One region of the Brevibacillus sp. BD137 genome, then DNA from elsewhere that is predicted to be linked to it. Evidence: riboswitches for the same ligand, from Rfam matches in the RefSeq annotation. Region 1 holds a riboswitch; each other region holds the start of a gene.
What was found. A riboswitch is a leader RNA that binds a small molecule or an ion and turns the genes downstream of it on or off. The one in region 1 is predicted to bind lysine.
Positions count from the first base shown of each region.

Region 1 (10,014 bases):
CATTTTTTTGATCTCGCCTTGGAACAAGACGAGGAGCTGTCGCTGTTACCCTCTTTGCAGGTAGCCAGCTATCACGTGGCCCGCTTTGCTCTCATCATGCAAGATGACGGCCTTAGTGGTCTCGGTATTTTTCCTGGAGACGCCCTCTTGATCTCAGACTTTTCGATGGAGCCTGTAAAAGACAGACCTGTGTTGATCCGACAGGAAGGGCAGTTCCTTGTGCGCATCGCAGCAGACGTCAATCCATTGGAATGTCTGTTTACAACCACACGCGAGCAAGACACGCCCATGCTACTCCCCTCGGAAAATATTCGCATTACAGGTGTTGTATCCGGTATTATTCCACGTTCATCATCGTGACATCATTAAGCAGCCAATCCTTGATTGCTGCCACCGTTTGCTGCCACTGCTCCTGCGGAGTAATGGCAGCGGGCTTGTCACCCTCCTGCGATCCATAGCTTCCGAACTGGGAGTGGTTTCCCCCTTCTATCGTCATGTACACCGTACGCTCCGGCAAATATTGCTTGCTCTCCTCAAACCTTTCCATATTAATCACACCGTCGCGAGACCCGAGCAAAGACAGCACAGGCAAATTCACCTTCTTTAGGTTCCCCTGACTGTTCGGATACGCTCCCAGTAAAAACACGCCGTTGATTCGGTCCGGGTGGTTTGCTGCGAATTGAGCTGCCATAGTACCACCGAGCGAATGTCCTCCGATGACAAACGTTTTATTCGGGTACGCCTTTAATACTTGTGTGGCTCTCGTCATATCACTTACAGCCAAATTCAGCGGCATTCGTGCGAGAAAAACATGGTAGCCGGAGCCTGCCAAGGAACGGGCAATCGGTGCATAGCTCTCCGGTTTGACGAGTGCTCCCGGATATAAGATGAGTCCCGGTTCGCGTGACTCCCCACCTTGGAAGATAATCCAGTCATTCGTATCCATGACCGTTATCCCTTCACCGCCTTGCATAGCCGTTAGTGCTGCCTGATCGGGCTGATATGGCTGCAAATACCATATAGCCAGACAAATCGCTGCAAGTGTCACCAATACGAGTGCCTGGAACCATTTTTTACGCGCTTGACTCATCCTACCCACCTCGTTTCCGCCCCTATGTATGATGCTACTTATTATGTCTCAAACACGCTGCACATGTGCATAAATTGTAAATCTCGACATTTCGTGGTGTTGACGAACTGATTTTTACATAGTAGTATTCAAGCACACTACTCAATTTTCACCAGAAAGAGAAGGGATGGAAGATGTCATGAATATACAAGATGTGCGATTTTGCGAGGAACTGGTAAGAAGTGCTGGAATGGAGCTGCTAGTGGAATTTGAAAAAGGTGCGCCCTGCCACAGCAAGGAAGCAATGGCTAAACGCTTTGAAGAGGTGAATCCCGTGGTTGAAGCTCGATTAAAGCGCTCATTATCCGAGCGGTTCCCCACCTATCAATTCTCTGACGCCGAATTCGATCTGGGTGCACAGGAAAAGCCTGAATTCACAAGTCCTTATTGGGTGATAGATGCAATCGATGGAGCCGTTCACTTTCTACAAAAAATGCCGATGTGGGCTACTTCCCTCTGCCTGATTGACGGAGGACGCACGGTTGTTTCTTTTGTCTATGATCCATGCCGTGATGAACTGTTTACAGCAATTGACGGGCGTGGAGCTTTTTTAAACGGACAAAAAATTAGTATCTCATCCAAATCGCTGCTGAGTGAGTGCATTCTAGGGACGCTCTTTGCTTCCTCCGAGCCGATGAACCTCTTGGTCGGAAAGTATACAGCAAATTCCTTGACGCGAGTGATGCCAGAAGCTTTTGCCATCCGCATGCAAGGCGCGGTATCACTCCATCTGGCCTATGTGGCGTGCGGACGACTCGACGGTTACTGGGAATACGGTGAAGGGGTGTATGATTGGCTGGCTGGTGCTCTTTTGGTCCAGGAAGCCGGAGGCAAAATTACGGATACACAGGGGAACGATTTTTGCTGGAAAAGCACAGGCGTCGTAGCAGCAGGCTCGACCATCTACCCTCAGCTGATCCAATTGACCCCAGCTTCATAACGAACAGATAAAAAGGGTGAGCCTATGCGGCATCACCCTTTCTCCTTTTTCCGCTCACGAAAACGGCGTACCTTCATCAGGTTTCCGCACATTTTGTCATCGCACCAGCGGCGCACCCGGTTGCGGCTTTCATCATAAAACACCCAGCGGCAATCCTCGTTGTCACATATTTTGATTCGCTCCAGATGCTGCGGGGCAAGCAGCTCGGCGAAAGAAGCCGCAATTTGTGCCATGACGAGGGGCCAGCCCTCTGCTTGACTGGATTGCTTTTGCCTGTAGCCGCCCTCCTCATCTACATACAACACCTGTGTATGAAAAGGGGCGAGAGCCAACACTTTGTTCAATTCCGCAAGGTCCTCCTCTTGGAATCGGTCTCCACGGACAACGGCTTCCAGCATACGTCTCAAACGCTCCCGCAATTGCAAAAGAGACGCGGCATACGCCTCATTCATCGGCAGCGGAGCGGTTAGGTTGTATGTTTGCAAAAAGGATGACAGCCATTCCTGGTTCTCTAGGCGATTTTCCCAACGACCAGAACCGCGCCAATCCCGCCAATCACTATTTAAAAAATCGATACAAAGCCAGTCCATGTCATCCACTCTCCCTGACGAAACCCTTCATTTTTCTCTCTTGTATGACCATACAGGATATGGTAATCTTTATTCGTAACTACCGTAACTCAATTAACTAGTTACACCCTCATTTCTTATTGCTATTATAGCGTTTCATCAATCTGTTTCACAGACGAGGAGGAAGCGTATGAATCGGAAGGAATTGCTTTTGCACGGATGGGAATGTGCGTATGACAAGGAAGACTGGTATCCACCCCTAAAAGAAGTGCTTTCCGGGATATCAGCAGCGGAGGCTAGCTGGCGCCCTGTGGGAGAAGCAGCCAACACCATCTGGGAAAACGTCAGCCACCTTCTTTATTACAAAGAACGCCTGTTGCATCGTCTTTTGGGCACCGAATTCCCTGGCTCCGCGGAGACGAACGATGATACCTTCACCCCATCCGGCGGTCCCGCTGACGAAGACGCTTGGCAAGCTACCCTCTTGCGAATGGAAAGCGTCCACCGCCACATTCATGAACAGCTTTCCTTGCTGACGGATGAAGAGTTAAACCAGATGGCTACCTATACACCCATTTACCAAAACGTAATGAGTCTTGTCTTGCATGATGCGTTTCATACGGGACAAATCGTCCAAGTTCGCAAGCTGCAAGGCTCTTGGCCTGCCAGACGCTCATTCGAATAACAAAATTTCACATTGATTAATCCCGAACAATCCTTTATATTTGATGAATCACATAATTTCATACATGTTATCCTCATCTTTCACGGTGAGGATAGAGGTCGCGGCTTTTATATCATCCTGTACGAGATTCAGAGAAAATCAATGACTCCAGGTAAGGAAAATCCGCCGAAGCTCATATCGCGTCTCTGTGCGATTGGGTTGGGGCTGTACTCGAAAGGGGCAGAACTGTCACGTTTGCATGCCAAGCAAACGTGGTGAGCTATCTTCAGTGAAGGCTTGGTGGGGATTGGATGATACCGCCCTATGCCATTTTTTGGCTATGGCGGTTTTTTAATTTCCGACCTTCCTTCTCAAAATTCAAGAAAGGTCGTGCAAGCAGCTTATGTCACAAAATCAATTGCAACGTGGTTTGAAAGCCCGACACCTGACGATGATCGCCATCGGCGGCTCGATTGGGACGGGATTGTTTCTCGCGAGTGGAGGCTCGATTCATTCCGCCGGACCAGGTGGAGCTTTAGTCGCCTATCTCGCTATTAGTATCATGGTTTACTTTTTAATGACCAGCTTGGGGGAAATGGCGGCTTTTATGCCTGTTTCCGGTTCGTTTTCGACGTATGCCACACGGTTCGTCGATCCATCTCTCGGCTTTGCTCTCGGTTGGAACTACTGGTACAACTGGGCGATTACCATTGCCGTTGAGCTGTCAGCTTCCGCACTCATTATGAAATATTGGTTCCCGGATACCCCAGCGATAGTATGGAGCGCTTTGTTCCTCGGATTGCTGTTTGCCTTGAATCTCCTGTCTGTGAAAGCCTATGGAGAATCTGAATATTGGTTCGCCTTGATTAAAGTAGTAACGGTTATCATCTTTATTATTGTCGGTGTGTTGATGATTTTTGGCATTATGGGTGGTCAAGCAGTTGGCTTCCAAAACTTCACCAAAGGCGACGCGTCATTCAATGGCGGCTTCATGGCCCTGCTCGGTGTCTTTATGATTGCCGGATTCTCTTTCCAAGGAACAGAGCTGGTTGGTGTAGCAGCTGGGGAGAGCGAAGACCCTGCCCGCAATATTCCGAAGGCCATCCGTCAAATTTTTTGGCGCATCCTGCTCTTCTACATCCTCGCTATTTTGATCATCGGGTTGTTGGTTCCATACGATAATCCAAATCTGATCAGTGGCGACCTTACGGATATTGCGATCAGTCCGTTTACAATTGTATTTGAAAATGCCGGATTCGCTTTTGCTGCATCCGTCATGAACGCGGTTATTCTCACGTCTGTATTGTCTGCTGGTAACTCTGGCATGTACGCCTCTACACGCATGCTGTGGAACTTGGCGAAGGAAGGAAAAGCACCAAAATGGTTCGCAAAAGTAACAAGTAACGGTGTACCAATCAATGCCTTGATCTTGACTGCGCTCATCGGCGCCCTTGCTTTTCTGTCCTCTCTGTTTGGGGATGGCGAAGTGTACGTATGGCTTTTGAATGCGTCCGGTATGTCAGGCTTCATCGCTTGGCTGGGAATTGCCATTAGTCACTACCGCTTCCGCAAAGCGTTTATCGCTCAGGGCCGAGACTTAAGCGAATTGCCTTATCGGGCAAAGTGGTTCCCGTTTGGACCGATTTTTGCCTTCATCATTTGCTGTATCGTTATTTTTGGGCAAAACTACTCCGCATTCATCGGGGGAACGGTTGACTGGTATGGCGTCCTGGTCTCTTACATTGGCCTGCCACTCTTCTTACTCATTTGGCTCGCTTATAAAATCAGCCAGAAGACCAAGGTCGTCCCTCTTGAACAAGTTGACTTCAGCATGGATGAACACACGAAATAATCGAAGAAAAATTTCGGATTCCCGTGATCTAAACGGGAGTCCTTTTTCATGTTTGCCAACCTATTAAAAACCGCCCCACAATAGCCGATAGTATAGAAAAGAAGCAACTGAGATCCGTTTCCTTCCGTTCTCACAACTCATACTAGTCATCTGATAAAAGGTAAACATGATCTCCTGCCTTCACGACTGAACATGAATCCATGTGAGGAGAGTAGAACATGCAAATCCAATCGTATTCCCGCTACCTACCCCCCCAGCTCCCAACTAGCCAAACTGCACCTAAAATGGTGACAGGAACTAGTCTGGAATTGCCCAAGCCCGATACGGTAGACCTTCGTTCACACAAGGCACGCGAGCTACCTGCTGATGCCATCGAACATCACAGCGTCCAATTTTTCTTTAGCACTGAGATTAATGAGCGTTTGGATAAAATTTTCGCAGATAAGCCTCCCGAGGCTCGCAAAGCCTTTGACCACATCCTCGAGCGAAACTTTTTCAACTCCCAATCCACCTACACCGATGAAGAAAGAGCTGCTTTGGTAGAAGTCGGTTTAACCCAAGGCAAATATTTGGCAGACCAATACATGGCTGATGAGAAAAATGCTGCTGAATTTTTGGATACCCTCCATCTGCTCGCAGGCGTTGCCAAAACACGAAAGGTTGACCCTACAACTGGCAGTGTCAGCTACGTAGAGCTTCCGCAAAAGCCACAAGGGGCGCCGAACGACTATGTTAATCCAACCAAGCTGATGGAGCGGTATGACCCGGAAGCCTACAAAAAAATGCAAGCGGCCACAACCAATCAAACAGAGAAAGTAAGCATGCTGATTCAATTCGTCAAAAAGCTGCAACATCGTCCAGACTGGATCACACAATACCGGAACGAACAAGCTACGCTTCTCTCCGATTTAAAAAATACAAAAATCACTAACCGCTTCGAGAATGTAAATACAAAGGACACCACTGAATTTGTTCGTCAAATGAATACGCTCACTGAAAATGCTTCCTTTTCTGCGATCACACCATTGCTACAAACGAATCTTGCTTCGTTTATGAAGAGCCTGGCCAAGAAAACGAGTTAACTGCACAAAGATGATTGGCACAGCCCCTCCCGAACTTTCTGGGACTGGGGCTGTTTTTTTCTGGTGTAGTCCGGGCCCCGTTGCTTTTCCATTTAAGGAAATGTACAGGCAGGTGGTGGATATACTAACTCGTAAAGGAGGAGACGAACATGGTTGACAATCGCGAAAACGACCTGCCTGATTTCAAGCAACTGGATGACAGACTGATCGCTCAACCTCCCACGAGTCCAATGCTCGCAATCCGTACCAATCTGGACAAGGAACCAAATGACTTCGACAATCCGTATGTGCAGCAAGACTCTACATCCACTGGACAAAATAAGGGGGAAGCAAATGACTGATCGTACCTCACAGGAAAAGCCCGACATGGGTTATAACGGAAGCAATATGCATGGTTACTCCCTTACGCCAAAGGAAGGGACATTGAACCAAACTGCCAAGTCGGCTACGGAAAACAAAGAAAACAGGGACAAAGAATAGTACTTTTCCCATTATGAAAAACAAATCCCCTTTGGGGAAACAGGCAGTTGTTCACTTTGCCTTTTTCACGAAGGGGATTTCTTTTGGGGTTCTGGCCAAGAACGTGGTGAAAAACATTTTTTTATTGACGAAATTGTATTGGAAATATATACTTTTCATGGATTTGATAATGAGAATCGTTATCAAATTCTTTTATATATAATCAGGAGGTTGCCCCATGAAATCCAGGCTCTTCAAACACATTTATAGTACAACTTTAGTCACTTCTCTCCTTACAGGTGGTGCCCATTTTGCTCTGGCTGCTCCACTCGTAGCCACTGCGGAACAGACGGATGTTTCCCCTTTGTCGCTAAATTTCGCAGTCGAACAGGCAATAAAGAACAGTGTTGATCTGGAGCTGCTTCGAATTGAATTAGATATAACGAAGTACGAAACCTCCATCACACTAAGAGAAAAGGAAGAAATCAAAAAATCTGACGTCATAACTCTGGCTGATGCAAAAAAGAAATTCGAAGACGCCGCCAAAGCGATCAAAGAAGTGGTTGCCGATGAAGTCGCCCTGAATACGCAAAAAAACACCGTTCAATTGCAAGTACATAAAGCTTTCTTCGAAGTCCAATCATTAGACGCCAAAATCAAAGCGCAAAAGAAGAGCTTGCAAAGACAGTACTGGTTGAACTCCCAAGAAACAGAAGCTCACAAAAATCTTGCTGCCCTTGAAGCCAGCTACAAGCAAGCATTGGCCAAGCTCAACGATTTATTGAATGAAAAAGCTGACAGACAATGGAGAATGATCGCGACTGATCTGACCCAGCACGAGCTGCTTTCCCTGGAGCAATTGCAAGCAAAAGCTTTTGAAAAGCGTCCTGAGATGATCAAAGCGCAAGCAGAAATAGATTTTACCCAAGTAAGAATTGATTACACGGCAGAGTATTCCGCACTAAGCACACATAAAGGAATAATTGCAAAAAATGAGCACAAAAAAGCGGAACTGCAAAAACAAAAAACGCAAAAGAAAATCGGTCAAGAAGTAAGTGACAACTATACGAAGGTACTGGCAGCGAAAAAGGCATTAGAAGAAAGTACAACAAAGAAAGAAACCGCATTGGAGCGCTATCAGGCAACAATCGATCAATATAGATTGGGGAAGGCATCGATGAAAGAACTGATGGAAGACGAAGCAAGCCTGTTTGACTCTGAAACAAAAGCAATTGAATCGGTTTATCAATACAATCTCGCTGCTACCACCTTGAACCAGTCAACTGGCTATTAATATTCCGCATTACGAAGGATCTCATTTATTCATATAAAATAAAGAAGGCTTCATCCCAAAGGGTGAAGCCCTTACTCATTTAACAGTCTCTCAAAAACTCCCGGCATCACCAGACGACCACCGTCTACCCCAAAATCCTCTATGAACCACCAAGCCGATAGCACACTATGACAATACGCCCACGCTAACACTCTCTCTTTTTGCAAAGACAGCGCCTTCGTCAGCCCATCGACCCGCTGCTTCATTACTTCTTCTACCCCATCCTCTGGCAAATGGTTCAGCAAAAACGGAATCACCTCGTATTCCGTCTCCCCGATCAGTCCTTTTGGATCAATTGCCAACCACGGCTCTCTTTCTGCGCGCAAAATATTTTCATGATGAAGATCACCATGCAGCAGACACAATTCTTTTTGTGTGGGAAGAAGCTTTTTGTACCATTGCATAGCCCGCTCCACCATTTGCTCGGGAATAGGTCCTGTCCCCCCTTGGAAATGAGGGCGAATCTTTTTCAGTCCCATAGCCCAGTCTGCTATCGTTGGAAACGTAGGAGCAAGCTTGCCACCTTTCGAAACGGGTGTATGCATTCTTTTGATCACGTCCGCCAAGCATTGTATTCGCTCATCTTCGCTACTCAGCTTGTCCAGTGCCTCTCCTGACATGATCCGCTCCAAAAGCATGATCCCTTTTTCCTCGTCAGCATCGAGTAGCTGCACCATTCCCCTGCCTGCAAAAGCCCGAATCGCTGCCAGCTCTCTCTGCCAATCCAGTCCAGGCACTCCCAGCTTCAGCACTGCGCTCCTCCCATCCTGCAACACAACTGGTGCTACAAAGTTATAGGAGAGTGGAAACGGCTCAAGCACTTTTAATAACCACCGTGCTTCGCATTCGGCAATCAACTCATGAAAGGAATCCAGCCAGAGACGCCCCGCTTCTTTATGAACGCCCACAACTGTTTGGGTAAAATGGGTTGACAGTGAAATCATTAGGAAAACCCTCCTAAAAAGGCTTGAGACATTAAAACTTCTTGCCCTACCTTCACTTATCCTCTCGCATTAGCTTTCAAGCTGTTCCCTTCCCACAGCCGCGTAGGAAGAAGCGCATTTCCAGTCAAGCGCCTCTGTAGCCCAACTCAGCTTCGGAAAAAATGGCGGGGAATTTCAGCTTCACCTATGAAACACTCCATCGAAACTTCTACGTTTGAAGCGCTCCCGCCATTTTTTTCGAAGCGGCCAGTGAATCCCCCCTTGCGGGGCGTAGGCCGAAGCGCAGACTGGAAATGCGCTTCTTCCCCACCACAGCCACTTCACCAAAAAGGGGACAGCTTCGAAAGCCGCCCCCTTTATTTCCCAGAAAATGTTAGGACAGTCGTCCCATCAAGCGCTCCATACGTTCCAGCGCCTTCTTCAACTGCTCCATCGATGTTGCATAAGAACAACGAATATGTCCCTTTCCGCTTTCGCCGAACACATCTCCAGGTACGACTGCTACCTTTTCCTCCATCAGCAGCTTCTCAGCAAACTCAGCAGAGCTGAGACCTGTAGATGCTACAGATGGGAATGCGTAGAATGCTCCGTCCGGCTCATGGCAAGTCAATCCGATATGACGGAATCCATCTACCACATAATTGCGGCGCTGACGGTAGCTCTCGATCATTCGTTCCATATCCGAACGTCCATGGCGCAGTGCTTCCAATGCAGCCATCTGAGCCATTGTCGGTGCACACAGCATGGTGTACTGATGGATTTTCAGCATGCCTGCAAGCAAATCCGGTGACGCGCAGACATATCCCAGACGCCAGCCGGTCATCGCGAATGCTTTGGAAAAACCGGAGATCAGGATCGTCCGATCTTTCATCCCTGGCAGAGCCGCGATACTATCGTGCATGCGACCGTAGGTAAGCTCCGCATAAATCTCATCAGAGATCACCATAAGGTCGTGCTTTTCAATGATCGGCAAAAGTGTTTTCCACTCTTCAGCCGTCATCGTCCCCCCGGTCGGGTTGTTAGGATAGCAGAAAATGATTGC
Region 1 is NZ_JAOTNO010000004.1:40,677-50,690, reverse strand. It holds gene ODZ53_RS10235 (hypothetical protein) at 1-360, shown strand, start outside; gene ODZ53_RS10230 (alpha/beta fold hydrolase) at 338-1,090, opposite strand; gene ODZ53_RS10225 (inositol monophosphatase family protein) at 1,269-2,069, shown strand; gene ODZ53_RS10220 (CGNR zinc finger domain-containing protein) at 2,102-2,659, opposite strand; gene ODZ53_RS10215 (DinB family protein) at 2,829-3,323, shown strand; lysine riboswitch at 3,408-3,593, shown strand; gene ODZ53_RS10210 (amino acid permease) at 3,706-5,154, shown strand; gene ODZ53_RS10205 (hypothetical protein) at 5,373-6,236, shown strand; gene ODZ53_RS10200 (hypothetical protein) at 6,386-6,577, shown strand; gene ODZ53_RS10195 (hypothetical protein) at 6,570-6,716, shown strand; gene ODZ53_RS10190 (TolC family protein) at 6,934-7,989, shown strand; gene ODZ53_RS10185 (aminoglycoside phosphotransferase family protein) at 8,061-8,972, opposite strand; gene ODZ53_RS10180 (aminotransferase) at 9,346-10,014, opposite strand, start outside.

Region 2 (10,555 bases), on a different contig from region 1:
CACAAAATGACTGCGTTCACTAGATCAAATGAATTTGTCGGAATGTGTCAAAATACGAGAAAAAGTTGGGCAAAACTATGACCAAATCCAATTGTACTCTTGTCGACACAGAGCGTCAAGACAATCAATGTACTAAATACATTGATAGAATAACTTTGTTTAGTCCAGCTATTTTTTCTATTCCGATGTCATGAATGCGTGTCCCTCCTCATAATCTAGTAAAGACAGGAGGGAAGCACATATGAAAGAGAAGGATCAGCTTGCAGCACTGTTGCCGCCAGAGACCATTCCCTATGCAGAGAGAATAAATATGCCCTATCTTGGCTATCATCTTCTACGCGAAACGCTTACTAGCACCCTGCTAGGCGATAGTGAAAACCATATTCTCTATTGGATAGGAAAAAATATGGGCCGCCAAATCCCCATTCAATCTGCAACAGGCCCGATTATGCCTTTTATTCGACTTGGATTAGGTCAGCTAGACGTCCTCGAGGAGAACGAGCAAACGATCGTCTATTCACTCAATCATTCCATTTTTAGCTATCAGTCTATAGAAAGACTAGGATGCAGTCTTTCCTTTGAAGCCGGGATCATCGCAGGTATGATTGAGCAGTGGAAAGAAAAAGAAGCGTTCAGCAAAATCGAATTAGAAAGCCCTTCAGACATACGCATCTCTGTACAAGTGGCGTCATGAACAAAAAGCCCCCTCTACCTATAAGAAGGGAGAGGGAGCATCTATCTTTTTATACTCCGTGCACAACCGCGGTTTCCTCAACATCCAGACCATAGGCCGAATGAAGACTGCGAACAGCCAGCTCTGTCAAAGCTGCTGGAATGACGCAAGAAACCTTGATATCAGAAGTTGATACCATTTTAATAGAAATTTCTTTTTCTGCCAGAACGCGGAACATTTCGGCAGCTACCCCTGGATTGTTGATCATTCCAGACCCGACAATGGATACTTTGGTCAAGCTTTCCTCGAAATCGACTTTTTCAAAGCCAAGCTCGTCTTTGTTTCTGTCCAGTGTATCCAGTGCTTTTTTCAGATCATCCGCTGCAACTGTGAAAGAAATATTTGTAACAGTAGCATCATAAGAGCTTTGGATAATAATATCGACGTTCACCTGATTGTCCGCCAGCGTATTGAACAGACGGGAGAGCGTCCCGACCTTGGCAGGCATGCCGACAACCGTGATTTTGGCTACATCTTCATCGTGTGCAACTCCACTTACTACTCTTCCTGTTTCCATGTTGGCAACCTCCTCAACGTACGTACCATCTTCGGCAGTAAAGCTAGAGCGGACGACCAGCCTTACCTTGTATTTTTTCGCAGCCTCAACTGACCTAGGATGAAGAACCCCTGCACCGAGGTTCGCCAGCTCCAGCATCTCATCATACGAGATCGTATCCAGCTTGCTCGCAGCTGGAACCATTCGCGGATCAGCTGTATACACCCCAGACACGTCGGTAAAGATTTCGCATTTCTCAGCGTTCAAGCTGGCTGCGAGTGTAACCGCAGATGTATCCGATCCACCGCGGCCGAGCGTCGTAATTTCCCCTTCGTCACTGATCCCTTGGAATCCTGCCACGATCACCACACGACCACGACCGAGTTCGGATTGAATCCGCTCTGGATCAATCTGCTTGATCCGTGCTCTTCCGTGAATCGCCTCTGTGGTGATTCCAGCTTGCCAGCCCGTAAGAGAAATGGCATCGTAGCCTTTTGTATGCAAGGCCATCGACAAAAGCGCGATCGATACCTGCTCCCCCGTGGTCAGCAGCATATCCATTTCACGCTCAGATGGGTATGCGCTAATCTGCTTGGCCATGTCTACCAACACGTCAGTAGATTTGCCCATTGCAGAAACAACAACTACCACATCATGCCCTTCCTCTTTATAGCTGATAATTCGATCCGCAACTCGTAAAATTCGCTCAATGGTACCTACAGAGGTGCCTCCGTATTTCTGCACGATCAACCCCATGCGGCTTCTCTCCCTTTTTCTCATATCCAATATTGGTATTTATCTCTTATCGTATGGTTTTTCACTATTCTCTCTATAAGGAAAAGTCTTGCATTTTTATTTTACAAAAAAGGCACCGACAAGGAATAAGACCTGCCGCTGCCTACTGTTTCGACATACCGGTTCCTCCCTCCCAATACACGCGGACAACGAAGATTGACAGTTATCACCATCAAAACTCACATTGACACACCGTGAGATAGCTCTCCATCTGACAATTGGTCATTGTGCAGATGACAGTCCTGCATTTGTTCAACGCAGACCCAGCATGGAGAAAAGCGGGTTTCCCCCCACACTTCGGCGAATTCCCCTTTCCCGTCCCCTTCACAGATACCCGATCTCAGGGTGGTACTCTTGGTTTTCGCGCCTCTACCTCACTCCATAATGGAAGTGAGGCTAACTATTCTGTTTGAATCGGATTATATCATGAGTCTAAAAATGGATCAATTCCTTTTTAAAGGTAGTTCCAAAAGTCACACTGGCTATGTGTCCAGCTTACGCAGATGCCCGATAATTTCTTTTGCCAGCTTGTCGCCGATTCCCAATTGGCGGAAGTCTTCAACGGTCGCCTCGCGCATTTTTTTCAACGAGCCAAAATGAGAGAACAACAGCTTGCGCCGCTTTTCACCAATACCCGGGATCTCATCCAACTGCGAGGAAAGCATCGTTTTCGTCCGGGATTGTCTATGGAACGTAATAACAAAACGGTGGACTTCATCCTGGATGCGCTGCAACAAATAAAACTCATAGCTGTCACGTCTAAGATTCACAGGCTCTGGCGGATCTCCATACATGAGTTGAGCAGTGCGGTGCTTCTCATCCTTCGCCAGACCACAGACGGGAATATAGAGACCCAGCTCGTTTTCCAAGACGTCCATAGCCGCACTGATTTGGCCTTTACCACCATCGATTACAATCAGGTCGGGCATTGGCTGGTTTTCTTTCAGCAGACGAGAGTAACGACGGCGAACGACTTCGCGCATGGAGCCGTAATCATCTGGTCCCTCTACGGTTTTGATCTTGAATTTGCGGTATTCCTTTTTGTCAGGGCGACCGTCTGTAAACACAATCATCGCAGACACTGGCTCTGTTCCCTGAATGTTGGAGTTGTCAAACGCTTCAATTCGATGAGGAACCGGAATCCCTAAAATGTGACCGAGATTGTGTACTGCTTGGACCGTACGAGCATCGTCCTTGGACATCAGCGCGAACTTCTCCTGCAAAGCAATACGGGCGTTCTCGGTAGCCATCTTCACGAGTTCATGCTTTTTGCCTCTTTTCGGAGCATGGACTTTGATGCCCAACCACTCAGCCAAAAGCTCCGGTTCACTCTCTTGCGGGAGCAGTATTTCTTTTGGCAGCGCATTTTGCTTGTCGTAGTAGAACTGGCTCACATAAGACATGAAGTCCTCGATTTCGCTTCCATAGTATGGAAAGGAAGTCGTCTGACGCTCGATCATCTTCCCTTTTCGCATATAAAACACCTGGATGCACATCCAGCCTTTTTCCACAGCAAACCCGATAATGTCACGGTCTATCGTATCGGTAAACGTGATCTTCTGCTTCTCCATTACGGCTTCGATGCTCTTGATCTGATCGCGATATTCCTTGGCTCGTTCAAACTCCATGTTTTCTGCGGCTTGCAGCATTTTTTCGGTGAGGGTTTGCTTCATTTCCTCATGGCCACCATCGAGGAACTGGCTGATTTCATCCACCAAACGCTGGTTTTCCTCTGCCGATACCTCGTACACACAGGGCGCAAGACATTGTCCCAAATGGTAGTAAAGACAAACCTGCTTGGGCATATTGCGACATTTTCGCAACGGATAGAGGCGATCCAGCAGCTTCTTCACCTCGGAGGCATCTCCGGCATTCGGATAGGGCCCGAAATACTTAGCTTTATCTTTTAATACCTTACGGGTAATCTCCAGGCGTGGCTGCGCCTCATTCGTAATTTTGATGTATGGATACGTCTTGTCATCGCGGAGCATGACATTGTAGCGCGGGTCGTGCTCCTTGATCAGGTTGCACTCGAGGATAAGAGCCTCAATCGCTGAGGATACCACAATGTACTCAAAGTCCACGATCTCACTGACCAACAGCTGCGTCTTCCCGTTATGACTGCCTGTAAAATACGAGCGGACGCGGTTTTTCAGCACCTTGGCTTTTCCGACGTAAATGATTTCCCCGCTCGCATTTTTCATCAGGTAGCAGCCTGGTTTATCTGGCAGGACGGCCAGTTTATCTTTTAAGGAGCTGTTCATGGCTGCTCCCTCCTCTTTGCTCTATATCTGAATGGCATCTATTTGTTCTTTTGGATTGGCTTTTCCAATACATACAGTTCATCTTCTAAGGAACTCATCCGTTCCATCAGCAGCTTGCGACTGTCTTGGACCCCTTGATTGTAATAGAAGGGGCCGAGCTCTTTTGAAAAAAAGGCAATCAACTCTTCCGTCTCCAAATTGCCGAGTGTATCCGACCGTTCTTCTTTAAAATAGCGTTGTACTTGATGAACAAGATATTCCATTTGCTCTCTCGTCAATTTGGTTGGCATCGTATCCGGCTTCCTTCCCATTTCGCATCATAAGAGAATATACGTTCTATCCTTCATAGTACCATGGAATCCATACGAAAAAAACTGCCGCCTCATTCCATGGCGACAGTTTTTATAGGCAGACCTAGTGCTTGCGACCGCCCAAATATGCTTCTTTTACACGCTCGTCGTTTAACAACGCCACTCCTGTGCCGTCCAATACGATTTGCCCAGCTTCCAGCACATACCCGTAATCAGCGATTTTGAGGGCCTGCTTGACATTTTGTTCCACGATCAGGACGGTCGTACCTTCTGCATTGATTTCTTTGATCACCTTGAAAATGTCTGCCACCACAATGGGAGCCAAGCCCATCGACGGCTCGTCCAAAAGTAGCAGCTTCGGTCGAGACATCAATGCGCGGGCAATGGCTAGCATTTGCTGCTGACCGCCAGACATCGTCCCTCCCAATTGAGAAAGACGCTCTTTGAGGATGGGGAACCAGGTCATCATCTTCTCCATGTCGTCCTTGATGCCTTGTGCATCGTTGCGCTGGAATGCGCCCATCTCCAGGTTTTCCAGTACGGTCATCTTCCCGAGAATTGCACGCCCTTCTGGAACTAGAGCTAGCCCGGCTTTCACGATCTGATGGGGTCTCGAACCCTCTATGCGTTGACCACAAAACGTAATCGTCCCTGCTTCAGGCTTCAGTTGACCTGCGATCGTACGCATCGTTGTGGTTTTGCCCGCTCCATTCGCCCCGATTAGCGAGACGATTTTGCCCTCCGGCACTTCCAGCGTTATCCCGCGAATCGCCTTGATTTGACCGTAGGAGGTCGTCAAGTTTTGTATGTTCAGCATCTTATTCGTCCTCCTTGCCGAGGTAGGCTTCAATCACATCTGGATTGTTTTGTACCTCTGCTGGTGTGCCGTCAGCAATTTTGACCCCAAAGTTGATGCATACGACCTTTTCACACAGATTCATGACCAATCCCATATCGTGCTCGACCAACAGGACAGTCGTTCCGTCATCGCGAATTTTTTTGACCAGCTCCATGAGTGCTTTCGTCTCGGTCTCGATCATTCCGGCAGCAGGCTCGTCCAATAGCAAGAGTTTTGGTTCAGTAGCCAGTGCCCGTGCAATCTCCAAACGCCGTTGTTGACCGTACGCCAATGTATCCGAGCGGACGTTAGCAATGTCAGACAAACCTACGAATTCGAGGAGCTCCTCTGCTTTTTTGGTCACCGCCTTTTCTTCCGCACGTTGTCCCGATGTTTTCAAAAGGGAAGCCCAGAAGCCGGCCTTCATGCGCGAATGACATCCTACCTTCACGTTGTCCAACGCACTCATGTGACCGAATAAGCGAATATTTTGGAACGTCCTTGCAATCCCCATTTCGGTAATTTTGTTAGGCGCCATTCCATTTAGCTTCTGTCCGGCAAAAGTAAAGGTTCCCGTCGTTGGTTCGAATATGCCTGTTGCCATATTGAAAATGGTCGTTTTCCCCGCACCATTCGGACCAATCAAGCCGACAATCTCACCCTCTCCAACAGTAAAAGAAACGTCACGAAGAGCGGTGATGCCGCCAAAGCTTTTTCCTACGTTCGCAAGTTCCAGCAACATCTTATACTCCCCCCTTCGCTTCCTTGTCGGATGACTTGCCCCGACGACGCTTGAACAGCTTTTGGAACGTGTCGGCACCAATCAAGCCATGCGGGCGGAACGCCATTACACCGACCATGATCAAACCGTACATGAGCATTTTGTACTCGGCCAAACCACGCAGCACCTCCGGCAGTGCTGTCAAAACAAAGGCACCGAACAGCGGCCCCCAAACCACTTCACTGCCGCCAATAACGGCATAGGACAAGATTTCGACTACTTTATGATAGTTAAAATCATCAGGCGTAATCGTCGTCGTAATGTGGGCGAACAATCCTCCACATACACCAGCCAAAATGGAACCGATCACAAATGCAAGCATTTTATAATAGTTGACTTGCAATCCCATTGCTCGTGCTGCCGTTTCATCCGCTTTGATCGCTTCAAAAGCTCGCCCCAGACGCGAACGGTTCAGACGCAGCGTCAGAAAAAGAACGAAGGCAAACAGGAGCAGCATAAACACAAAGGTCGATAATGACTTCATTTGCATGACCGAAATGCCAAAGGTTTGTGCTTTTACCCCCATTGCTTTTTCAAAATCGTACAAGTAATTGCCAATGGATTGAAGTCCGGTCAATCCGAGAGCGCCATTTGTCATCTCCATATTGAGAAAAATAACGCGAATCACTTCACCAAAGCCAAGCGTGGCAATTGCCAGATACAGGCCGTGGAGCTTCAATGTCGGAGCACCGATCAACAGTGCAATCAGCCCTGCCACCAGTCCTCCGATGATGATGGCAATAAACAGCGGCATGTCCGCTTGCTTCGTCAAAATACTCGCCGTAAAAGCACCAATGCTCATAAAGCCCGCATGTCCCAAGGAAAGCTGGCCCGTCGAGAGCGTAATGTAAATACTGATCGCCAAAATACTGTTTAACAAGATAAAAGTCAGTACCTGTAAGTTATATGGATTGAGAATGTCCAATGTCTGCACCTCCCTTACGCTTTGCGTCCAAATAGTCCTTCCGGCTTCAAGAGCAAAATGAGAATGATCAAGCCAAAAGCAACCGCATCCCGATACGACGAGTCTCCGTATGCGACGGTAAACACCTCGATAATCCCGAGCAACACGCCGCACACCATAGCCCCGGGAATGCTGCCTACACCGCCTAAAATCAAGACCGCCAAACCTTTGAAGCCAAGCGTCATTCCCATCGTCGGAATGAGAGCAGAGTACGCCATCCCGATCAATATGCCGGCGACGCCTCCCAGCGCCGAAGCAAGCATGACGGTCACGACAATGACCATATTTGTGTTAATCCCCAAAATATTTGCTGTATCCGCATTTTCAGCCGTCGCGCGAATGGCTTTTCCCATTTTCGTTTTTTGAATCCAGAAATGCAGAACGAACATCAACAACACAGAAATCCCCAAAATAACGAGATCGACGCTGCGAATTTGAATGAGCCCCAAGTCATAGGTGGTGTCCCCAAAGGATTGCGGGAACGCACGGGAGTCAGCACCGAAAAACTTGTGCATAGCCTCCTCCATTAAAATGGCAAATCCGATCGTACTGATCAAGGATGCCAGATGGGGTACATTTTTCTTACGAAGAGGGCGAAGCGCTATATACTCCAGCACGAGACCCAAAATGGCAGATATGACGATTGCTACGATCAGCGCTACCCCTAAAGGCATATTCAGGCTGGTCATCAGTACCAAGCCAACTAGTGATCCAAAAATAAAAATTTGGCCGTGAGCCATATTTATGATTCCCAAGACACCAAAAATGAGCGTATAACCCAATGCAATCAATGAATAAGTGCTACCAACTGTCAAACCGTTGACTAATTGCTGCCAAAACAAATGCCTCACCTCACTGTCAAGTGGTTACCATCCAACGATGATTGAGTTATTCTCGCTGGATCAGCAAGCGAAAATATCATCTGATACTTTCTGATCCAGCGAGATAACCGATAGAAAAAGAAGCCCGGAGCGACCCCGGGCACGATCCTATTCAAACGGGACAAATTTGCCTTCTTTTGCGACAACGACCACCGCATCACCAATCGGATTGCGTTTCTCGTCAAAAGACAGTTTACCGGATACACCTGTGAAGTCTTTCAGCTGAGCCAATTGTCCGCGCAACACTTCGCGATCTGCTTTTCCTGCGGCAAGCAGTGACTGCGACATGATGTACAGTGAGTCGTATGCTTGGGCAGCGAACTGGTCAGGCTTTTTGTTGTATTTGGCTTCGAATGCTTTTACAAAGGCTTGTACTTTATCATCCTTCTTTTCAGGGCTGAATGGAGTGGCAACGATCAAGCCCTCTGCTGCTGGTCCTGCAATTTCAAAAACTTTCGGATTATTGAAACCATTACCACCAAGAATAGTCCCCGTAAAGCCCAACTCACGTGCTTTTTTCACAACCATGGAGCCTTCTTTGTACAAAGCGGACACAAGCAAAGCATCCGGGTTTGTTTGCTTCAGCTTGGTCAACTGCGCCGAGAAGTCCACATCGCCATTTGCAAAAGTCGCTTCAGCAGTAATTTCCAAGCCCAGCTTTTCTGCGGTTGCTTTCATGACCTTGTAACCATTCACGGAGAAGTCATCGTTGGATGCATGGATGAGTGCTACTTTTTTCAAGCCATTTTTCTCCACGGCTGCTTTCATAGCTGTCGGGATTGCAATGGACTCAGGCAAAGAATTTCGGAACACATACTCCCCGATATCATTGATTCCTTCTGACGTGTTGGAGATACCAAAAATCGGAGTTTCCGCCTCGTTTGCAACTGGTCCTGCTGCAAACATTTCACCTGAAAGTGTCGGTCCGATGATCGCCACGACATTATCCTGATTAATCAGTTTATTTACTGCATTAATCGCGCCTTCTTTTTCTCCTGCGGAGTCTTCAAACTTCAGTTCGATCTTGAGCTTTCCTTTGTTGGCTTCATTCAGCTCGCCCAACGCCAGCTCCAATCCTGCTTTTTGCGCTTCTCCATATGCTGCACCAGATCCTGAAAGGAAACCAACGACACCGATTTTTGCTTGTATCTCTTGTCCGTCGGCGCTAGCTGCTTGTCCAGAGCCACCTTCTCCTGCTGCAGGAGCACTTGTATTTCCTCCGCTCGAACATCCGACCATCAATACCGCCCCTAGCGAGATTACCGCCAGCGAGCGCATCAAATGAAATCCTTTCATTAGAAAAGCCCCCTCTATTTTCGAAATAAATTGAATATATGAAGTTTAATCAAAGTACTCTAAAAACGCAATTATTTTCGCTCAAGTAAACTTAATTTTTTGACAAACGATCGCTCAGAATTCCAGTATTCAAACATAATAAAAAAGCGGCACATATCTATGCCGCTTCAGTCGTTGAATTGCTCTTACAGATGTTTGCCTACAGTTGCCATGAGCGCTTCTTTTGGTTGGAAGCCAATCACTTTGTCAACTGGTTGACCGTCTTTGAATACGATCAGGGTTGGGATGGACATCACGCCAAAACGACCAGCAGAATCTGGGTTGTCATCCACGTTTACTTTAACGATTTTGAGCTGGGAGCCCACTTCACCGTCGATTTGCTCCAGTACAGGAGCGATCATTTTGCAAGGGCCGCACCATGGAGCCCAGAAGTCAACCAGGACTGTACCGCCTTGCTCTACTTCCTGGGAAAAGTTTTGGTCGGTAGCATTTACAATTGCCATAGAAGTTACCTCCTTGAATTTCAATTACTAAATAAAGGTTCCTAACGGTTATCAGTATATCATTCAAACAACAAATTGACTACGCCGCTCCACACTTTGCCCTGCACTTCTCTCTTTAGTCTGTCCAGTCTGTCCGCACCTTATTGCCCAACTTGTTTGAGCCGGTTGATCTCCCGTTCGTGGTCACTAACTTTCCCATGCAGCAGGTCAAGGTCTGCATCGATATGTTTATTTTGGCGTTCCAATCTTCCTAAGCGCGTAGCATCGTCCCGAGAACCGAACATCTCAATGCGAAATGCGTACATCTCTTCTTTAAATTCTCGAAGTTCTTGCTTAATTTCTTTTGTGATTTGATTATTCTCAGCAACCATGTGTATCAGTTGTTGCAAAATCTCTTCATTCAACCCGATCACCTCTCCTTATCGGCTATTATACAAAAAAATGCGCCCCCAAAAGGAGCGCTTTGTTACCGTCTTTCTGTTACACCAATACTTTTTTGAACTCAGCCGTCAGCAATGGCAGCACTTCGAACAAGTCACCTACGATACCGTAATCAGCCACTTGGAAGATTGGCGCTTCTGGATCTTTGTTGATGGCAACAATGACTTTCGAGCTGGACATACCAGCCAAGTGCTGAATCGCTCCGGAAATTCCGCATGCGATATACAAATCAGGTGTAACAACCTTACCTGT
Region 2 is NZ_JAOTNO010000006.1:260,597-271,151, forward strand. It holds gene ODZ53_RS16075 (YslB family protein) at 242-694, shown strand; gene ODZ53_RS16080 (aspartate kinase) at 744-1,985, opposite strand; lysine riboswitch at 2,217-2,404, opposite strand; gene uvrC (excinuclease ABC subunit UvrC) at 2,507-4,288, opposite strand; gene ODZ53_RS16090 (DUF2164 domain-containing protein) at 4,327-4,578, opposite strand; gene ODZ53_RS16095 (ABC transporter ATP-binding protein) at 4,703-5,416, opposite strand; gene ODZ53_RS16100 (ABC transporter ATP-binding protein) at 5,418-6,179, opposite strand; gene ODZ53_RS16105 (branched-chain amino acid ABC transporter permease) at 6,181-7,152, opposite strand; gene ODZ53_RS16110 (branched-chain amino acid ABC transporter permease) at 7,158-8,024, opposite strand; gene ODZ53_RS16115 (ABC transporter substrate-binding protein) at 8,172-9,359, opposite strand; gene trxA (thioredoxin) at 9,545-9,862, opposite strand; gene ODZ53_RS16125 (hypothetical protein) at 10,003-10,266, opposite strand; gene ODZ53_RS16130 (electron transfer flavoprotein subunit alpha/FixB family protein) at 10,343-10,555, opposite strand, start outside.
Region 2: it holds a riboswitch for lysine, as region 1 does, so the genes downstream of both, ODZ53_RS16080 (aspartate kinase) here and ODZ53_RS10210 (amino acid permease) in region 1, are expected to answer to the same signal.

Region 3 (10,555 bases), on a different contig from region 1:
ATCTGTACGATACGTATGCGCATCGGCTACTTCAAAAGCAAACGGCGGATATTTTTTGCGAGCAGCCTCAATCATGGTTGCAGAAAAGTCGATTCCTGTCACATATGCTCCTGCAAGCGATAGTTCGGCACACAGGTCGCCTGTCCCACAGCCTAAGTCAAGAATGCTTTCTCCAGGAGTCGGCTGTAGCCAGTCCACTAACCCTTTGCCGTATTCAGAAACAAAATTCATTTTGGCGTCGTACAGTCCGGCATTCCATTGATTGGTTTGTACCATCTGAATCCCCTCCTTTTCATCCATTTTTACTGACTAGGGAGATATAAGTCAAATCTATATAAATTATAAACCGGATAGTATTTAACTATATCTAACGCGCGAAAAAGCTCTGTGTTTGTAAAGGATATTTCGCCGTTTTTGTCGAATGATCACAGTTGAAAATTGTAAGGAAGAAAGTAGGAGGACAATTCGTGAAAAAATGGGTTGTAAAAGCACTTCTAGTGTGTTTGGCAACGGGCACCCTTTTGTCAGGTGTGTCAGTACCGCCAGCCATGGGGGCCGGGGCAACAGCATCCATGAAAAAAAACAGCCAAGTATCTAAGCCACTCCGGCAGCAGCCTGTTCACGATATGGTTATCTTTAACGATTATCAGGTTGCAGGACTGGACTCAAATGGTTGGAACTGGGTGAAGAATGATGAGTTTATTCTTCCTCCCGAGACACCACTTGATATTGACGTGATACAGACTACTTATGGAACTGGCACCAACATCAATCGGAAGCAAGTTTTATTGGATGGTGTAGAGTTACCGGAGTATCAAGCCGAAAATACCTCGTCACAAACTACTTTTAAATGGCAAGTACCTCGGTTTACCATTCCAGCACAAAAGCTGTCTGCTGGCTCGCATACCTTGACCTTTGTTGTGACAGATGCCAAAGGGAAGAGCAGCACAGTGCATGTGCGATTTCTGGTAGAGGCCATAAATTACCCGAGCATATTTAACGGGGAAAAGGCAGAGGGAGAACCAGTACCAAGTGGCGGGCAAACGGCGATTTTTGGAATGATGGGTTCACACGACTTTACCAGTTCTGTACGGGGCACGTGGAAATTAACAAATAAGTCTACGAGTACAGAGATGAGGTCTGTTCAAGAAACAATATTTTCGACGGGGACATTGTTGACGGGGCAGTATGAGCTCCTCTTTGTTCCAGATGATACAACCATGTCACCTTGGATGACGACGATTCAAGTAGGCGTTGCAGAGCTGTACATGGGAACGGATGCAAGCGGTCAAAAGCTGACGCAAGATCAGAAAATAACAGCTCCAGCAGCACCAGGGAAGGTTCCATTGTATTCGCCAATCCCAGGAAGATGGTCGGTGAACGGGACAGGACAAACCTTGACAGACGCGCAACATTTTGAGGTGGACATTCCTGAGAGACTGGCTGGAATCACAATCGCTGTCACGTTTGAGCCTGTTTCGGGGCAAAAAGAGAAATCGTCTTTGTGGGGCGATACTTCGGCGACAACGGTTCAAATAGAAATACCAGGTGCACCAAATGCCTGCGGCCCTGCTGGTGGAAATGTCACGATGGATGTGTTGATGAAGCAAAACGAAAAATCAACACCGACGGTAGAAAAGATGAACCTGTATTCCTCTGATAATACAGTCAAGCTGTATCAGAATCCTGTTCATCTGATCTGGCTGACCACTGCTGCCGAGCACATTGAAAAGGGAAGTGAAGCAGATGATGAGGAGGGGCCGGGTGTATGGGCGATCGATAACGTCATTGCCGATGAGAGCAAATTGAATTGGGATCACACGGGATTGCTGTTGTCCGGCTACAAGCCAGGTCGCTACAAAGTCAACTACTATAGTAAAAGAGACCCGGCGCAAGTCTGGTGCGGCTATGTTCAAGTGATAGAAGATTCGCCTCCAATCAAGTCGTATCCGGCATGTGAGCCAGGGGATACAGGTGTGAGTCCGCCAAGTTCGCCACTTCTTCTTCGAAGCGAGAGCGGCAAGGAATACCGGGACGGACAAAAGATTACCGTGAACGCAGGCGATGATCTCGAAATGGAAGACCTAAGGCTGATCGCTACTCATGCTGAGCTAGTCGGATCCAAAAAGATCAGGGATAAGAGCGAAAAGAAGTCCTACTATATGCCGAAATTTGAGTGGAAGCACGGCGAGATCGGTATTGGTGCCAACCGGAAGCACAGTAATGGTACCATTTCCTCAGAAAATCGGATCGAAATCTTTTTCGGGGAAGAAGAGATCGCCAGCATCAAGCCCAGCAAAGGTGATGGCGACGATAGCGAGGGGCTTGAATCACTGAATTTGAACAGGTATATCGATACGGATAAGCCCGGGGAATACAAGATCAAGGTAACGAATACGCTCAGCAATAAGACCTGCACGGTTATCAACTCCAAAAGAAAGTACACGAAGAAAAACGATGTAAATGAGCGTAATGAAACATTGACGCTTACAATTGAAGTGAAATAGTAGATAGGAAAACCCCCTTGCATTTTGGCATGGGGGTTTTCGACTACAAGGGGAGGAAGTTCTGTGACAAATGAACAGAAGGTAATCTTGGAAAAGTTCGGCTTTCGGATCGAAGGAGAGCAAGTGAAACATTTGAAGCTGGGGATCGTAAGAAATATAAAAGAATTCGTCTGCCACGCCACGCCAGAAGAGTTGCAGGACTATATCAAGTCCATCTTGCGCAACCAATGTCAGTGGAAGCGAGGAGAATCTGAGTGAGCAGGCAGGGAGGTTGTTGGGGTTGAAAGAGTCTAGGGAGACATTGGTTACGGCCTTACGCGAAGTGGAGGACTGGGAGAAGGACCAGAACGACTTGTGGTTCTGGGAAAAGCTTGGCAGACTTCCTTTTGTTCTCTTGGATCGGATTACGCCTGCATTTGTTCAGGAGAAGCTGGGAAAAGCCGTAGATGAAATGGCAGCCTTTCTCGAGACAGGTGGGACTTATTTGGTGCAGGATGAAGGGATATACAAACGGTTTGGCAAGCGGTTAGAGGGATACGGTACTTCTGTAATTGGCAAGGAGGAGATTGCTACTGTACCGCTTACAACCATGAATGATGTCGCAATGGAGCTGAAGGATTCACGTGCGAATTTTGCCACAGTACAAGGTGCGACGACTGGCTTCGGGGGGATTTTTACCCTTGCGATCGATATCCCGCTATTGATGGGGACATCTCTAAAAGTATTACAAGAGATGGCGCTTGCCTATGGCTATCGACCGGAAGAGAAGAGGGAGAGGCTGTTTGTCGTCAAATGCTTGCAATTTGCTTCATCAGACATCGTAGGGAAAAAAGCGATACTTGCTGAGCTCTCCCGCTTTGATGAACCAAGTGCGCAGAGAGAGGTAATGGCACAATTGCAGGGATGGCGTGAAGTCGTGGTTACGTACACAGAAAACTTCGGGTGGAAAAAGTTATTTCAAATGGTGCCTATTGCGGGTATTTTGTTCGGGGCGTATTTGAATCGCTCAACCGTAAAGGATGTCGCCGAAGCGGGGATGATGCTGTACCGCAAACGGCGCATCCTGGAGCGGCTGCGCGAGATTGAAAAGAGCAAGGAGATTACACAGACCACTCCTCAGCAGTAAGAGCGTAGATGAGATGGTCCTCCCATACACCGTTAATTTGCAAATAGCGTAACGATAGCCCCTCCTGGCGAAACCGGTTTTTTTCCAAGACACGAATGGAAGCTTGGTTGCGAGGCATGACAGCCGCTTGTACCCTGTGTAGCCCAACATCCGTTAGAGCAAAGCGAAGGGCAAGATTTACAGCTAGTGTTGTATAGCCTTTACCATTGCAGGCCTGATCCATGAAGTAGCCAATCGTCGCATTTTGCCATGCGCCGCGTGCGACATTCGACAACGCTACACGTCCCATCATCTTTTCGGATTCCCGGGAGAATACACCAAAAGCATAGGCAGTACCACGTTCAAAATCATTCTGTGCTTGGGAAATCAGTTCTTGCTGTGCTGGAAGGGTCAGAAATGAAGCGGGGCGGATCGGTTCAAATGGTTGGAGAAATTCATGATTACGCAGCCGAAGCTCTAGGAGCTCGGCTGCGTCTTGTTGGTGGAGAGGCCGTAACAGAATCTCGTCTGTATGTAGTGACATGAGATCAATCCTCCTTAAAAAGTTGGATTGATAGTATAGCATGTGCCAGAGTATTTGGGAAACATCGATTAGCCGAGCAATTCAGCAAACGATACCCCGAATGCTTTGCAAGTTTCCACTTCTTTTGCTGTAGGAGAAAGCTCGATTTTCAAACCTTCCAGAGGAGTTTCTGCGCCGCGCTCGCTCGCCTTTTTCAGCAAAATATCAACAGCGGCACCGACATGCTCGTAAGCGGAATCGCAAGAGCCAAAAGCAACAACCTTTTTCCCGCTGAGATCAATATCGTCCATTTCCTCATAAAAATCCAGGCATTCATCTGGGAGTTCGCCATCGCCCCATGTGTAGGCACCAAGCAAGATTCCGTCGTAAGCCTCGAGTTCTTTTGCATTCGCGTCCATTACTTCTTTTATCTCCAGCTCAGCACCAGTTGAACGAATACCTTCTGCAATTGCTTCAGCAATTTCCTGTGTATTCCCTGTCATGCTCGCGTATACCATCAAAATGCTCATAAAACGTAAAACCTCCAGTTAGATAATGAGTATCATTCTCACAAATAAAATTAATGAAAATGAGAATCGTTGTCAATAACTTTTTTCATCTTGCCACGTTTCATTGATTTTGGTAGAGTTAAATAAAATTAATATAATGTACTCTAAATAGAGGTGCGCCGAAGAAGAGTAAGCCTTTTCGCAATCTGCCAGGGGGCAGGAGAAGGAAGAAAGGCTAAAGCGCCGAAGCTTATGCTATGCCCCTACGTAGCACAGGCTGGGGTGTTTCATGAAAAATGAACATCCTGTCACAAGGGACCTTACATCTTTTTGTGGAGCGCTATTTATGATTTGCTTACGTAGTATCAAAAGCAATGAGATAGCGAATGCACTCATTGCTTTTTTTGATTAACCATGCTGTTATTTTGAGGAGGATGTAACAATGAACATGATGGATGCTAACGAAATTATCGCGTTTATTCAAAAAAGCGAAAAGAAAACACCTGTGAAGGTATATGTGAAAGGGAACCTGGAAGGAATCGACTTTGGTGCGAGCTCCAAAGCCTTCATTACTGGTCCGACTGGTGTTGTTTTTGGTGAGTGGAAAGAGATTGAGCCAGTGCTCGCTGCTAACGCAGACAAAATTGAAGATTATGTAGTAGAAAGCGATCGTCGCAACTCCGCTATTCCATTGCTGGATACAAAAGGGATTCAAGCGCGTATTGAGCCAGGCGCAATTATCCGTGACCAAGTGACAATCGGTAACAATGCGGTCATCATGATGGGTGCTTCCATTAACATCGGTGCAGTGATCGGTGAAGGTACGATGATTGATATGAATGTTGTAGTAGGTGGACGTGGAACCATCGGGAAAAACTGCCACATCGGCGCTGGATCGGTTATCGCAGGCGTTATCGAGCCGCCGTCTGCACAGCCAGTTGTTGTCGAGGATGATGTTGTCATCGGAGCAAATGCTGTCATTCTGGAAGGTGTACGCGTAGGAAAAGGTGCTGTTGTTGCAGCAGGTGCTGTCGTCATTGAAGATGTACCTCCATACGTAGTAGTTGCCGGAACGCCTGCACGTGTGATCAAGCAAATCGATGAAAAAACTCGTTCCAAGACAGAGATCAAGCAGGAGCTACGTCAGCTGTAAGGGAGAGAGTGCACATGGACTGGCGTTCGCTCGATGAACAATATATTGTCTCCTCTTATAAAAGAATTCCGATTGCCATAGAGAAAGGCGAAGGAAATTACTTGTACGATACGAACGGGAAGAGTTATCTCGACTTGTTTACTGGACTCGCGGTAAATGTTTTGGGGCATTCCCATCCGCGCATTGTACAAGCTCTGCGTGAGCAGGGAGAGCGCTTCTTGCATATTTCCAATGTATTTTTAAACAAGCCGGCTATTCGATTAGCGGAGCGTTTGGTTGCGAACAGCATCAGCGGTAAGGTGTTCTTCACCAACTCTGGTGCGGAGGCCACAGAGTCTGCGATCAAGCTGATTCATAAATGGACGAAAAACGAGGGAGCAGGTCGTGAAGGCATCGTTGTTTTACGCAACAGCTTTCACGGGCGAACACTTGGAGCAGTACGTCTGACGAGGCAGGCTCACGTCTATCAAGACTTTCCTCAGCCAGCTTTTCCTGTTTATGAACTGGATGTGGAGGACACGGCAGGATTGCGAGCGATTTGCCAGGAGGCAAGACCCGCTGCTGTCCTTATGGAGCCAGTCTTGGGTTCCGGCGGTGTCGTGCCACTAACAGAAGCGTTCTTGCGAGAGGTAGCTGCCATCTGTGAACAAGAAGGCATGCTCTTTGTCATGGACGAAATCCAGACAGGAATGGGCAGAACAGGAAAGCTGTTTGCTTATGAGCATGCAGGCGTAACGCCAGACCTTATCCTATTCGCCAAAGGCATAGGCGGAGGGCTTCCACTCGGCGGTGTCATCGCTGGTCCAAAGCTGATGAACCAGTTCAAACCGGGGGATCACGGAACGACATTTGCACCATCGCCATTGTCTGCTGCCCTGGGGAATGTCGTGTTGGACGAATTGCTTAATCCAGCCTTCATCGCTCATGTAGAAGAAGTGATTGCGTACCTGTGGTCGGGCTTGGAAGCGTTGCGAACGCGTCTTCCAGATCAACTGCAATCCCTTCGCGGAAAAGGCTTGATGGTTGGAATTCCGCTCTCTTCCACCCCGGAAGAGGTAAGCCACTTGCAGCAAGCATTGCTTGACGAAGGAATCCTTGTAGACGTGACGCAGAAAACGATTGTTCGTCTGCTTCCGCCACTGACGTTGACAAAAGCCGATGTCGACCGTTTCCTTGCTGTGTTTGAAGAGCAAGTAACAGCAAGAACAGGTACGAAAAAGGAGGCGTAGACCATGACGACTTCCTTGTTTACACAAATTCGCCGAGATTTGCACCAAATACCGGAGCCAGGCTTCGCTGAAGTGAAGACGCAACAATACTTGCTCGATTATTTGAAAAAGCTGCCTCAGGAGCGAATCGAGATCAAAACGTGGCGGACAGGCATTTTGGTCAAGCTGGCAGGAACAAAGCCAAAACGACTAATTGCCTGGCGGACGGATATGGATGGCCTACCGATCGTAGAGGAAACGTCCTATCCGTTTCGATCGCTTCATGAAGGGTATATGCATGCTTGCGGCCATGACATGCATATGGCAATCGCTCTTGGCCTCCTGACGCATTTTACTGAGCATTCGATCGCAGATGATTTGCTGTTCCTCTTCCAGCCGGCAGAAGAAGGCCCTGGCGGTGCTTGGCCGATGATGGAAAGTGAAGAGTTTGCACAGTGGCGACCGGACTGCATTTTTGCCCTGCATATCGCGCCAGAATATCCAGTTGGTCAAATTGCGACAAAGCCAGGAATTTTGTTTGCCAACACTTCTGAGTTGTACATTGATCTGGTCGGCAAAGGGGGTCATGCAGCCTTCCCTCACAAGGCGAATGACATGGTGGTTGCAGGAAGCCATCTGGTGACACAGCTTCAATCGATTATTTCGCGCAATATCGATCCATTGGATTCTGCCGTCGTAACGATTGGCAAGCTGGAGAGCGGGACGAAGCAAAACATTATCGCGGAGAAGTCCAGGCTAGAAGGGACGATCCGAACCTTTTCGATGGAATCGATGGCACTTGTCAAGAGCCGCATTGAATCTCTCGTAAAGGGAGTGGAAATAGGCTTTGATTGCCAGGCAACGATTGACTATGGCGTTGGCTACTGCCAGGTTTACAACAAGGAGCAGCTAACGACAGACTTCATGCAATGGGTACAGGAGCAATGTGATGATGTAACTCTCATCACCTGCAAGGAAGCTATGACCGGAGAAGACTTCGGGTACTTTTTGAAAGAAATCCCCGGCTTTTTATTCTGGCTGGGTGTGCAAACGCCATACGGCTTGCACCATTCCAAAATTGAGCCCAATGAAGACGCGATCGAGGTTGCTATTCGACTGGTCTCCCGGTATTTTACTTGGCTTTCGCAACAGGAGTAGCAGGTGTCAGGAGTAAAAAAAAGAGTGGCTGGATAGCCGCTCTTTTTGCTGTGTCATTCCCTGCTGTATTTTGGTCAAGAGTAAGAAGTAGTTACTAACATCTCTGTGTATAAGTCTTTCTTCCTAAGGTTTTTGTGCTTGTGGATATTGTGGATATTGTTGAAAAAACTTATCAGGGCAGCACAACTATTTCCTTTTCCAAACGTATAAACTAGGGAGAAGAAATTCCGGAAAAACAAGCGCTGCCGCGCACACATACAGGAGGATTATTGACATGAAAAAAGCATGGTTTTCGGCCTTGTTGGCGTTGACTGTAGCAGCAGGGGTGGGGAGCACTACTGCGCTGGGAGAAGGTGCGATGCGCGTATTTTTCGGTGCGGAAACTGTAGCGAGTGAAATGCCAGCATCCAAGGCTGAATCAGTAGAATCAATAGTGAACAAGCTCGGTGGTTTCGTCGATTACGATCAGCAATCTGGCAAATTGCAAGTGATTAAGCCAAACGTAAATATTATTGTGGTCGAAGGGATTCAGCAGACCCGCAATAAAAATGTCGTTTTCAGCAACCCTGTCAAAGGATACAGCGATAAAAATGTGCCTCGTACGTTTAACGTTTTCGTAGAGGTTGATGACGCGCCTATCGCCAAAGACTTGCGCATGCAGCTCGTGTTGGTCGGACCGGACGGCAAAGAAGTGTCTAAAGGGAAAGAGTGGAAATACTCCACACAGAATGCAAACAGTTTTTATTTTTCTGAGCCTTTTGTATCTACGAAACTCGAAGCATACGGCACTTATAAAGTACAAGTTCAAATGAAATCAGAGAAATTCACTTCTTATGTAACCGTCGGTGAAAATACATTTACAGTTGGACGCTAAAAATTATGGCTTGGATGCGTTTCCACTTTACATGTCCCCGTGCTATAATATACGGAAAAGCCAATATACTTGGTAATAGCAAGTAAAAGAAAGGAACGATGGGAGCGAATGGAGACAAATCCCCCGCGATCGTCCACGGATGTAGAAGGCCCGAGTATACGCATTGCCTGGAAAGATGAGCAGTCCATTCAGGCAGAGTGGAGCATGACTAAGGAGTTCGAGCAAGAAATAGAGAGAAAGTTTGCTATTCCATTTGCTGAACTGCCTTTTGTCCTACGCCTTTTTGATGTGACGTACCGCAAAGAGATCCGAAATGATGGCACTGACCTTTACACTGATTTTGATATCAACCACCGTTCTTCCGAATGGATTTTGTACGGAGTGACGCAAGGATTGGAATATTGCGTCGATCTGGGAATTCGGATGGTGGACGGAAGGTTTTATTCGCTGTCCAGGTCTCAAATGATTTGATCAACGTGCTCAAGCAACGTTACGACTGAGGCAACTGCATTTTTATACGAAACAGCCCCATTACCCACAAGATTTGTTTGTGGCAATGGGGCTTTTGATTTTTATTCATGGACTCATGGTTTCTCTCGCTGTTTGTCCAGCAGTCGCAGGGCAATTGCTAAAACAGCCCATACCGGCATTGGTTCATCTAGCTTATTTAGCCAATCGGGCGAGGTCAGCAAGCCCTCCTGTAACGCACGATTTCCCAGCTCCCGTTTCCAGGGAGGAATCGATTGTGGCTCTTCCGGGCCGAATTGATCGTACTGGGTCAAGTTGTACGTCTGAATGAGGCGCGTCAGCTTTTCAGCGTACGCAGGATCGGTAGCGTAGCCAGCTTCCTCTAAAGCCTGTGCGGCTTGTGCGGGAGTCGTGGCTGCAAGCACGTTTTTGTAAGTGGGTTTGCGTAGAAACTGGGCATGGTCCTCCATGGATTGCTGATAATTTTCATAAGCGCGGAATTGGGAAGTACGTGTAACCGTCTTTCCGTTTTCTACCTCTTTGCTTTCGATGGTGACAGAGCCAGCAGGTCCCGTTCCCTTTATTCCAAAGAGGTTGTACGAGGATGTCCCAGTGGCAGGGTCAACAGGTACTTTTTGACCCCAACCTGACTCGAGTACGGCTTGCGCTATTGTAATGGAGGGGAATATAGGATGGTTCTGATAAGACTTTCTGGCGTGGTCAGCAATCAGCTGAATAAATGCTTGGGCATCCATAAGCTCCCCCCTTTCCTCTCTTTGTTATTCGTATGAAAAAAAGAGGTCGGGGGGAATAGGCCTGAACATGAAAAACAGTCGATATGACTCGACTGTTTTCCGTTTTTCTTTATGGCTTTCGAGGTTGGAAATATTGAATGCGGTTGTTGAAGAGGTGGAGCTCTGCTTTATAATCACGTGCCAAGTATCGACAGTACTCATTAGCCTTATTTTTGTCGCCATGTGTGGCTGATTCAGGGAGGGACACTTGTATGTAGTGCTTTTCGGAACCGTTTTCATTTTTGCTCCCGACTCC
Region 3 is NZ_JAOTNO010000001.1:516,238-526,792, reverse strand. It holds gene ODZ53_RS02820 (methyltransferase domain-containing protein) at 1-276, opposite strand, end outside; gene ODZ53_RS02815 (hypothetical protein) at 468-2,507, shown strand; gene ODZ53_RS02810 (hypothetical protein) at 2,571-2,765, shown strand; gene ODZ53_RS02805 (EcsC family protein) at 2,779-3,633, shown strand; gene ODZ53_RS02800 (GNAT family N-acetyltransferase) at 3,608-4,156, opposite strand; gene ODZ53_RS02795 (flavodoxin) at 4,225-4,665, opposite strand; lysine riboswitch at 4,806-4,995, shown strand; gene dapD (2,3,4,5-tetrahydropyridine-2,6-dicarboxylate N-acetyltransferase) at 5,087-5,797, shown strand; gene ODZ53_RS02785 (aspartate aminotransferase family protein) at 5,812-7,026, shown strand; gene ODZ53_RS02780 (N-acetyldiaminopimelate deacetylase) at 7,030-8,163, shown strand; gene ODZ53_RS02775 (hypothetical protein) at 8,438-9,037, shown strand; gene ODZ53_RS02770 (DUF4912 domain-containing protein) at 9,146-9,508, shown strand; gene ODZ53_RS02765 (glycoside hydrolase family 73 protein) at 9,622-10,260, opposite strand; gene ODZ53_RS02760 (DUF1885 family protein) at 10,370-10,555, opposite strand, start outside.
Region 3: it holds a riboswitch for lysine, as region 1 does, so the genes downstream of both, dapD (2,3,4,5-tetrahydropyridine-2,6-dicarboxylate N-acetyltransferase) here and ODZ53_RS10210 (amino acid permease) in region 1, are expected to answer to the same signal.